Regions from separate parts of the Comamonas jiangduensis genome, predicted to be linked through region 2. Evidence: riboswitches for the same ligand, from Rfam matches in the RefSeq annotation. Region 2 holds a riboswitch; the other holds the start of a gene.
The links. Region 2 has a riboswitch for cobalamin ahead of QEP12_RS16430 (TonB-dependent receptor domain-containing protein). Riboswitches for the same ligand answer to the same signal wherever they lie in the genome.
Positions count from the first base shown of each region.

Region 1: linked by a shared signal. The riboswitch ahead of nrdH (glutaredoxin-like protein NrdH) and the one ahead of QEP12_RS16430 (TonB-dependent receptor domain-containing protein) in region 2 are both predicted to bind cobalamin.

Region 1 is NZ_JARXOV010000022.1:62,150-67,107, reverse strand. It holds partial or broken gene QEP12_RS15485 (short-chain fatty acyl-CoA regulator family protein) at 190-497, opposite strand; gene QEP12_RS17080 (hypothetical protein) at 635-802, shown strand; gene QEP12_RS17075 (type 2 periplasmic-binding domain-containing protein) at 898-1,194, shown strand; cobalamin riboswitch at 1,314-1,550, shown strand; gene nrdH (glutaredoxin-like protein NrdH) at 1,723-1,947, shown strand; gene nrdI (class Ib ribonucleoside-diphosphate reductase assembly flavoprotein NrdI) at 1,949-2,377, shown strand; gene nrdE (class 1b ribonucleoside-diphosphate reductase subunit alpha) at 2,374-4,512, shown strand; gene nrdF (class 1b ribonucleoside-diphosphate reductase subunit beta) at 4,535-4,958, shown strand, end outside.
Region 2 is NZ_JARXOV010000027.1:5,883-10,840, forward strand. It holds gene miaA (tRNA (adenosine(37)-N6)-dimethylallyltransferase MiaA) at 1-57, shown strand, start outside; gene QEP12_RS16420 (hypothetical protein) at 238-393, shown strand; gene QEP12_RS16425 (cobalamin adenosyltransferase) at 406-936, opposite strand; gene QEP12_RS16430 (TonB-dependent receptor domain-containing protein) at 1,048-2,937, opposite strand; cobalamin riboswitch at 3,000-3,233, opposite strand; gene putP (sodium/proline symporter PutP) at 3,461-4,958, opposite strand, start outside.

The sequences.
Region 1 (4,958 bases), on a different contig from region 2:
CAGCAGAGCATGGAGGTAGCTTTATGGAGTTACCCTAGAAAACTTTCACATCAGGGCATTGAATAATGGAGGCGGTCTGCTGCGTTGTAGCGGCAGGCAATGCTGCAGTTTTGCTGCGCCACTACTGCGCCTTGCCTTGCATCCCTGTCAAAACCCTTCAATGGCCTGCTCAAGCTTGGGTGACACGCCCTAAGCGTAAGGAACAAAACCCCTTTGGGTTTCATTCGCTTGCAAAGCTTTGCCCACAAACGGAAAAGCCCGCTGGGGGCATAACTGGCACTCGCACACTTTGCACCCATGCCAACCGGTGTGGTTGCTTCTTGGTTGCGCAAATCCCAACCTTTGGAATACACCTTGCCACCCAGAGAGACACACGCCCGTCGGGCATGCCAGCCAAATGCGGCAAGATGCTGCTTGGTTGAGCGAAGGCCTCATACACAGTCCACAGCGGACAGGTGCCACCGGTTTTGAAAGTGAAAACGCGTCGCGGACTGGCGCCCAGCGGGTGTTACAGCAGTTGCAACCGGCCGAAGAACGCTTGGCCCAGTTTGCACATGGTGAACGCTGCGCGCTGCGGATTGCTATGGAGTGTCATACGTGCTACGAGTGGCTGCTCAAGATGGTGAGACCCTACTTGCAACAATCGCCAGATGTGGATGTGGATGTGGATGTGGATGTGGACATGCGCCAGAAATTTCAGTTTGGCGGCATCGGCGCCTTACAGGGCTTTGAAATTGATTTGCTGCCCCCCCCCGATCCGGTGTTCAAACCGAGGCTGCGGTTTGAGGAAGTGTTTGGCTAGGAACAAGTTTTGGTAGCAGCCAGCGACCGCCCCTGGCCTCCAAGCCCTATATCGAGCCCCAACATCTGGCCAAAGAAACCTTGATGACCTACCCTGTGCCCATCGAGCGCCAGGACATCTACAAACAGTTTTTATTGCCTGCAGTCATCACGCCCAAGAAGCACAAGACCATTGAAACCACTGACATCACGAGGCAAGCTGGTGGCCAGCGGACGCGGGTGAGTGCCCTGCCTCGGTGGCTGGTGCAAGAGTATGCGGAGAATTTACTGATTACCCCTATAAAGATGGGCCCCAAAGGCAGCGCCAAGCAAATTTATTTGGGCATCCGAAACAACGAAAGTGACTCGGGAGACCTGCACTCTTTCATGGTGCAAGCCCGTGAATTCAAATAAAAAAGTTCGCTCCCCTTTCTGAAACGTGCGGTGCCAACGGCGCCACCCATACCACTTTGGCGCGCTTTGCGCACGTCTCTTGCGACCGGCTCATCAGGCGATTTACACCGGCGATTCGGCTTAGAATTGAACGCGTTGGTGCACCAATCTGAGCCCCTCAGACACGGTGTTAAACGGGAATCAGGAGGCGCTTTGTTCTGCGCCCTAACCTGAACTGCCCCCGCAACAGTAAGTGCGGTGCGTTGCAAGTTTGGCTTGCACGCAAAGTGACACGGACAGCCACTGAGGTTTGTTCTTCGGGAAGGAGTGTCACCCCTACCCACAGTCTGGATACCGGCCAACACGCAGCGCTTGCAGCCCTGGCTGCCGCGCTTTCTTTATCTGTACAGGCGGGGTCGCCTGGGTGGCAGTACATCTTCTGCACGCATATGCTTTGGCGCAGCCTTTTGCTGCGCAATGCGCCGTCATGCGTGCTGACTTGCATCTGAGCCCTGCACCGCGCCCGTTTTGGTAGTTCCTGTAGGCTTCATGATCAAAATTTTCTCCAAACCCAATTGCGTTCAATGTTCCATGACCATGCGCACTCTGGACCGCCAAGGCACCGAGTACGAAGTCATCGACGTGACGCAAGACACCGCTGCAGCCACCCTGATTCAGTCCTGGGGCTACCGCCAAGTGCCCGTGGTGCAAGTTGGAGAAGAGCACTGGAGTGGCTTCCGCCCTGACCGCCTTTCCGCGCTGACCACCGCCTGAGATGGCGCGCTGGGTCTTCTACTCCTCCAAAACTGGCAATACCGAACGACTGCTGCGCAATGCCGGGCTGGCCGGCACGCGCATTCCGCGCCTGGTGGAAGACGACATGCCCGTCATCACCAGCCCCTTCATCTTGGTCACACCGTCTTTTGGTGATGCCGCAGGCAAAGGCGCCGTACCCAAGGCGGTGATCCGTTTTTTGAACGCGCCGGAGCGTCGTCAGTGGTTGCGCGCCGTGGTGGCGTGCGGTGATCGCAACTTCGGCGTGGCCTTTGCGCAAGCCGGTGACGTGATTGCGCACAAATGCCAAGTGCCTTTGCTGCACCGCGTGGAGATGGCTGGCACCAGCACGGATTGGCAGCGCCTGCAGCACATCGACCAACACTTTCTCATTAACCCTATTCCCAACGTCTTGGACGCTGCGTTATGACCCCCATGACCCCTACTTCGACCAAGCTGGACTTTCACGCGCTGAATGCCATGCTGAATTTGCCGGATGACAAAGGCCAAATTCAGTTTGATGCGGATCGCATGGCAGCACGCCAATATTTTCTGCAGCACGTCAACCAAAACACCGTGTTCTTCCACTCGCTGGAAGAAAAGCTGGACTACCTGCGCTCCGAAGACTATTACGAAGGCGAGGTGCTGGATGCCTACACCCCGGCCTTTGTGGAGGCCATCTTCAAGGCCGCCTATGCCAAGAAATTTCGCTTTCCCACTTTCTTGGGCGCCTACAAGTACTACACGGCCTACACCCTGAAAACGCGTGACGGCAAGCGCTATCTGGAGCGCTTCGAAGACCGCGTGGTGATGGTCTCCTTGGCCCTGGCGCGGGGTGATGAAAAGCTGGCCATGAAGCTGATGGGCGAGATCATCGCGGGCCGCTTTCAGCCTGCCACCCCCACCTTCCTGAACGCCGGCAAGCGCCAGCGTGGCGAGCTGGTGTCTTGCTTCTTGCTGCGCCTGGAAGACAACATGGAAAGCATTGGCCGCGGCATCAACTCGGCCCTGCAGCTATCCAAGCGCGGTGGTGGCGTGGCCTTGCTGCTGAGCAATCTACGCGAGCTGGGTGCCCCCATCAAGGGTATTGAAAACCAGTCCTCTGGCGTCATTCCTGTGATGAAGTTGCTGGAAGACGGCTTCTCCTACGCCAACCAGCTGGGCGCACGCCAAGGCGCAGGTGCGGTGTACTTGAATGCCCACCACCCGGACATCATGCGTTTTCTGGACACCAAGCGCGAAAACGCCGACGAAAAGATCCGCATCAAGACGCTGTCGCTGGGCGTGGTGATTCCAGACATCACCTTTGAGCTGGCCAAGAAAAACGAGGACATGTACCTGTTCTCGCCGTACGACGTGGAGCGCGTCTACGGCAAGCCGTTTGCCGATATCTCGGTGACCGAGCACTACAAGGCCATGGTGGATGACCCGCGCATCAAGAAAACCAAGATCAAGGCGCGCGAGTTCTTCCAGACCATCGCGGAAATTCAGTTCGAGTCCGGCTACCCCTACATCCTGTTTGAAGATACAGCCAACCGTGCCAATCCGATTGCCGGGCGCATCAACATGTCCAACCTGTGCTCGGAGATCTTGCAGGTCAACACCCCCTCGGTGCTGAACGAAGACCTCAACTACGAGGAAATTGGCAACGACATCTCCTGCAATCTGGGCTCACTCAACATTGCCACCGTGATGGACAGCGGCAACCTGGGCGACGCCGTGGAAACCGCTATCCGTGCGCTGACGGCCGTCTCTGAAATGAGTGCCGTGAACTCAGTACCCTCGGTGCGCCAAGGCAATGACGACAGCCACGCCATCGGCCTGGGTCAAATGAACTTGCACGGCTACCTGGGCCGTGAAAAAGTGCACTACGACACGCCCGAAGCAGTGGAGTTCACCAGCGTCTACTTCGCTGCCGTGGCCTACCACTGTCTGCGCACTTCCTGCCTGCTGGCACAGGAGAAAAAGCAGCGCTTTGTGGGCTTTAGTCAGTCCACCTATGCCAGCGGCAGCTATTTTGACAAATACATCAGCCGCGACTGGTTGCCCACTTCGGAGACCGTGCGCGCGCTGTTCGCCAAAAATGGCATGCAGCTGCCTACGCGCGCAGACTGGGCACAACTCAAGGCCGATGTAATGGAACACGGTTTGTACAACCGCAACCTGCAGGCCATTCCACCCACAGGCTCCATCAGCTACATCAACAACTCCACCTCGTCGATCCACCCGATTGCCTCGCGCATCGAAATTCGCAAGGAAGGCAAGATTGGCCGTGTGTACTACCCTGCGCCGTTCCTCTCGAACGACAACATGGCCTACTACCGCGACGCCTACGAGATTGGCCCCAACGCCATCATCGACGTGTATGCCGCAGCCACCGAGCACGTGGACCAGGGCTTGTCCCTGACGCTGTTCTTCCCCGATACCGCTACCACCCGCGATATCAACAAGGCGCAGATCTACGCCTGGAAGAAGGGCATCAAAACCATTTACTACATCCGTCTGCGCCAGCTTGCGCTGGAAGGCACCGAGGTCAAGAGCGCCTGCGTGTCCTGCACCTTGTGATGACAACGATTGAAAGAACGCTATGACCTTGCTGACCCAAGCAATCAACTGGAACCGCATTGAGGACGAAAAAGACCTCGAAATCTGGAACCGCGTCACCGCCAACTTCTGGCTGCCCGAAAAGGTGCCACTGTCCAACGACATTCCATCCTGGGCCACGCTGCGCCCCAACGAGCAGCAGCTGACCATCCGCGTGTTCACCGGCCTGACGCTACTGGACACCGTGCAAAACCAGGTGGGTGCACCATCGTTGATGCACGATGCCGTCACACCGCACGAAGAATCGGTGCTGTCCAACTTCACCTTCATGGAAGCCGTGCACGCGCGCAGCTACTCGTCGATTTTCTCCACGCTGTGCTCCACCGCCGAGATCGACGAGGCCTTCCGCTGGTCTGAGGAAAACCCCTGGCTGCAAAAGAAAGCCGAGCTGATCCTGACCGAGTACA
Region 2 (4,958 bases):
CTGGCCACCATGAACGTGGTGCAAGCGGCCTTGGCCTGTATCCCACCGCGCGCGTAACGCAGACGTCCGGCCAGCCCCTGCACCCCAAGCAAACCGAGGGCACCAAGGTTTGCAGGAGAGGCCAGGTACGCCGCCCCAGACTGCATACACATGCGTATGCCAAGGCATTCGCCTGGATACGCCTGCTTACGCCACAGCCCCGGTGTTTCCGTTAGTCTTGACCCCAAAGGGCAAGCTATGAAACACCTTCACTTTCTTGGGATCGCCATCGCACTCACGCTGGGTGGCTGCGCGCACCGTGATTACTACCCCGCCTCTGATACGACCGCCAACACCCCCAGCGGCATCACGGTCTACGGGGAAATCGATGCCAGCGTGGTGCATACGCGCTGAGTTTTTTAGGCCCTAGCGGGCTTTGTAGCTCTTGCTCACGAAGGGCACTTCTTCCAGCCCTCGGCGCCTATTCACCGTCAACGTCATGAGAAAAAACAGATTGCACAACGCATTGCAAATGCGTGGCAACACCTCTGGCACGTCACGCCCCTCTTGCGCTACACGCACCATCGCACGAATCGCCTTTTTCGCCGCCGATCGTGCCTGGTGCAATTGCGGCACAGGTGCTGTACCGCGTGGAAGCACAAACACATGCTCGCGCTCGCCCAACGCCTGGCGGTAGTGCTGCATGCGCTGCAGCACCCACTGCACATCGGCCTCTTCAATCGCCAGCTTGCCGCGAATCGATCCATTCACATGAAAAGCCAGTGGTTGTATGTGCGCGAGATCTTCGGCAATGTCAGCCAAGTCTGCGGGCGTTGCCGAAAAGGCCATCCCAATCAGCGTGCACCACTCATCCGTCGTCACTTCAAAGTCGCACAGCGATGCGGTTTCGTGGATGAAGGGGTAGCAGACCTCATCCCAGTTTTTGCTTGATTTCATAAAACCTCTACGGGCAAACCCCAGCAAGCGCCCACAAAAAAGCGCACAGAAGCAAATCTGTGCGCTTGGCTGATGGCTTGGTGCACCGCACCAAGCCGGGGCTGACAAGAATTAGCGGGGTGACCACTTCAAAGTCAGATAGCCTGCACGGCCACGCTGGTTATAGCCATACGCCGTTTCGTATTGCTTGTCGGTCAGATTGGCAACACGTGCTTGCACTGCCCATTCCTTTGCAAACTTGTATTCAGCATAAGCATCCAACGTGGCATAGCTCTTGAGCACGACCTTCTTGGAAGGGTATCCAAACAGATCGGTGCGATTACCCACGTACAAGGCATTGGCACCCAGCTTCCAAGCACCCCATGTTTTGTCTACCGAGACAGTGGCTTGCTGCTTTGGCATACGGCGTGTAATGCGCTCACCGAGACTGTCGCGGGAATCAAGGTAATCGTAGGACGCCGCAAATTGCCACGTATCCAGCGACTTGCTGTATCCCAGCGACCAGCCCTTCATCCGGGCATGATCAATATTTTCAACCGTCGTCCCCCACACGATGAGGTTGCTCACCTTGTTGTCAAAGCGCGCCAACTTGAAGGCATGGCCGTCCAGCGTCCAGTGCAGCCCCAACTCCGTATTCCGTCCCTCTTCCGGTTGCAGATTGGGGTTGCCACCACCGCCCCACATAGGGTCTGCAGGCCAGTACAGCTGATTGAACGTGGGCGCATTGATGCTCTTGCCACGCGAGGCATAAGCACGCAAAGAGGGCAGCAGCTGGAAGCCATAGCCAATGCCCCACGTCTCAAAGCGACCGAATTGCGAGTTGTCATCGCTGCGCACATTCACTTGCCAGCTATGACGGTCATAGCTGCCATTCAAGCCTGCGTAAACAGCATCCGTGGTGCGTTTGGTTTTGTCGTATTCCGTCGTGGAATTGACTTTTTGCTCCAGTCGTTCCACTCCCGCAATGGCGATACCAACGGGGGTCTTGAACTCGTTGCTCCACTTGTATTCTTTTTGCTTGGTCTGGTACAGCGAATCGGTGAGCACCTTGGTCACCAACGCACGGTCATAGGAGCGCAACTTGTCACTCGACGACGATGTGCTCAAGCTGGTTGTCCAGATATCGTTAACTTTGCCTGTCAGCTTGAGTTGGCCTGTTCCTGCATCGGAATCCACCCACGAAGCTTTGGTGGCGCCGTTGTCAAACTCCGCATAGCCGTCGGCGCGCATCAAGTTGGCATCCAGGCGCCAAGCATCATTGAATGCATAGCCCAAAGCCGCCGTGACCGAAGTTTGGTGGTACTTGTCTTTGTCTGCGTTGAAAGAGCCACTTTTCGCATTCGTCGAAGAAAAGCCTGGATCCAATACCCGTGCCACATTCAGGCTGTAATTCCAGCCTTGCTGTGCACCCGCAAACCCTGCGCTCGCGTCCTTGTAGGCAGATTGACCCACAGTGGCCGACGCATAAGGCACAAATGCCTGCTTGGCGCCCTTGCCCTGTTTGGTGAAAATTTGAATGACACCGCCAATCGCATCGCTGCCATACAACGCAGAAGCAGGGCCATGCACCACCTCAATGCGCTCAATACTCTCTAGTGGCAAAGAGGACAACGAGGGCGATCCATCCGTCACAGATCCAAAGCGCACGCCGTCCACCAGCAAAATCACTTGCTTGCTTCCGCGGATAGAAACACTCTGCGTATTACCGCGCCCGCCATTGCTCGACATCTGCACACCGGCAAAACGCTGCAGCACTTCGGCCAGAGAACGCCCAGCCGAATTGCTGATCTGCTCTTGCGTAATGACGCGCACATCCGCCAGCGTTTCATCCAGTTTGGTTTCAGAGCGTGTTGCCGTCACCACCGTCGTAGCCATCTTGGCGTCTTGCGCGACGGCAGACTGGGCCAAAGTCAAAGCGGCCAGCGCCACAGCAGCCATAGGAAAGCGCGCACAAGCGCGTGCAGACGTACCTTCCAGCGAGAAGGAATCAAAGTTTTTCATGGAGTTCACATCAGTTGGCACAGGCGTCCCCGCCGTGCTTCACACAACACCGACTCTGGGTGAGAGCCGAACCTTTTTTGGCCGGTATCCAGACTGATGCACCGACTGTCACAGCCTTCCCAGAGCAATCAGCTCCAGTGGCAAAGCGGACAGGCTGGTTCCTGAGAACCCATGCACACACTGTTGCGGGGGCAGTACATGCAATACGTGGGCGCGCAAGCGCCTGCGTATCCATGTTTCCCGTTTAACTGCAACGTCAGAACGACGTTGCGAGCACCAAAAGCAGCGATTCTATGCCGCTTGTCAGCCCCACCTTGTCGCAGCGATCTAACAACCCGGCACTGGCGACGCCCACAAACCGCCGCTTTTTTCGGTTGGATCTGAAGCTTTACGCACACAAAAAAATAGCTGCCAGCGCAATCTACATCAGCGCTGGCAGCCATTTTTACTCCTCAAACACCGAGCCGCAGTTGCGGCCCCGGCACCCGCAGGCCCCAAGGGCCACAACGGGGGTGCAACGCCATTACTGACCGTGTGCAGCCACTTCTTGGTCGACCTCGGCGTGAATTTTTTGCATCTGCGCCGAAGGTGCTTTGCCCATCAGGCTGACCACCACAATCGCTATCGACGACAGCACAAAACCGGGCACGATTTCATACAGACGGAAGATGCCATAAACGTCCTTCATGGGCACGCCATAGCTCTTCCACAGCAGCACGGTGACAGCGCCCACCACCATGCCCGCCAGTGCGCCGTTGCGGGTCATGCGCTTCCACAGCACCGAGAACAGCACAATCGGCCCGAACGCGGCGCCAAAGCCGGCCCACGCGTAGCTCACCATGCCCAGCACTTTGGAGTTGGGGTCTTGCGCAATCACGATGGCCACCACGGCAATCGCAAACACCATGGCGCGGCCAAACCACACCAGTTGCTGGTCGCTGGCGGTTTTGTTCAAGAAGGTTTTGTAGATGTCTTGCGTCAGCGCGCTGGAGCACACCAGCAACTGGCACGACAAGGTAGACATCACCGCCGCCAGCACCGCCGCCAGCAGCACGCCCGCCAGCCAGGGGTTGAACAGCAGCTTGGTCACTTCCAAGAACACCGTTTCTGCGTTGGCGTTCACGCCTGCGGCAATCTCGGGGCGTGCGCCAAAGAAGGCAATGCCAAAAAAGCCCACGGCCACTGCGCCACCCAGGCACAGCACCATCCAGGTCATGCCAATGCGGCGGGCGTTGGGAATGGTTTTGACCGACTCTGCCGCCATGAAGCGCACCAGAATGTGCGGCTGGCCAAAGTAGCCCAGGCCCCAGGCCAGCAGCGAGACGATGGCAATCACATCCAGATTGGCCACCATGTCAAACGCGCCGGGGCGTGCAGTTGCAATCACATCAGCCGATGCCGCCACGCCGCCATCGGCGTAAATCACCATCAAGGGCGCTAGGATCAGCGCCGTAATCATCAGGGCCGCCTGGATGGTGTCCGTCCAGCTCACGGCCAAAAAGCCGCCGATGAACACATAGGCCATGGTGGCCACCGCACCCACCCACAGGGCGGTCTGGTAATCCATGCCAAACATCGACTCAAACAACCGCGCACCCGCTACCACGCCCGAGGCGCAGTAAATGGTGAAAAACACCAAAATCACCACCGCCGTGACGATGCGCAGCAAGCTGCTTTGGTCTTCAAAACGGTTGGTGAAATAGTCGGGCAGCGTCAGCGCGTTGCCCACCTTTTCGGTGTACACCCGCAGGCGTGCCGCCACAAAGCGCCAGTTCAGCCAGGCACCCACGCACAGGCCCACGGCAATCCATGCCTCCGACAAACCCGAGAGAAACACCGCGCCGGGCAGGCCCATCAGCAGCCAGCCACTCATGTCCGACGCGCCTGCCGACAGCGCCGTCACCACACTGCCCAGGCTGCGACCGCCCAAGATGTAGTCCGACAAATTCTGGGTTGCGCGGTAGCCCAGCCATCCGATCAGCAGCATGCCAAACAGATAGATGGCAAACATCACCAGCGTT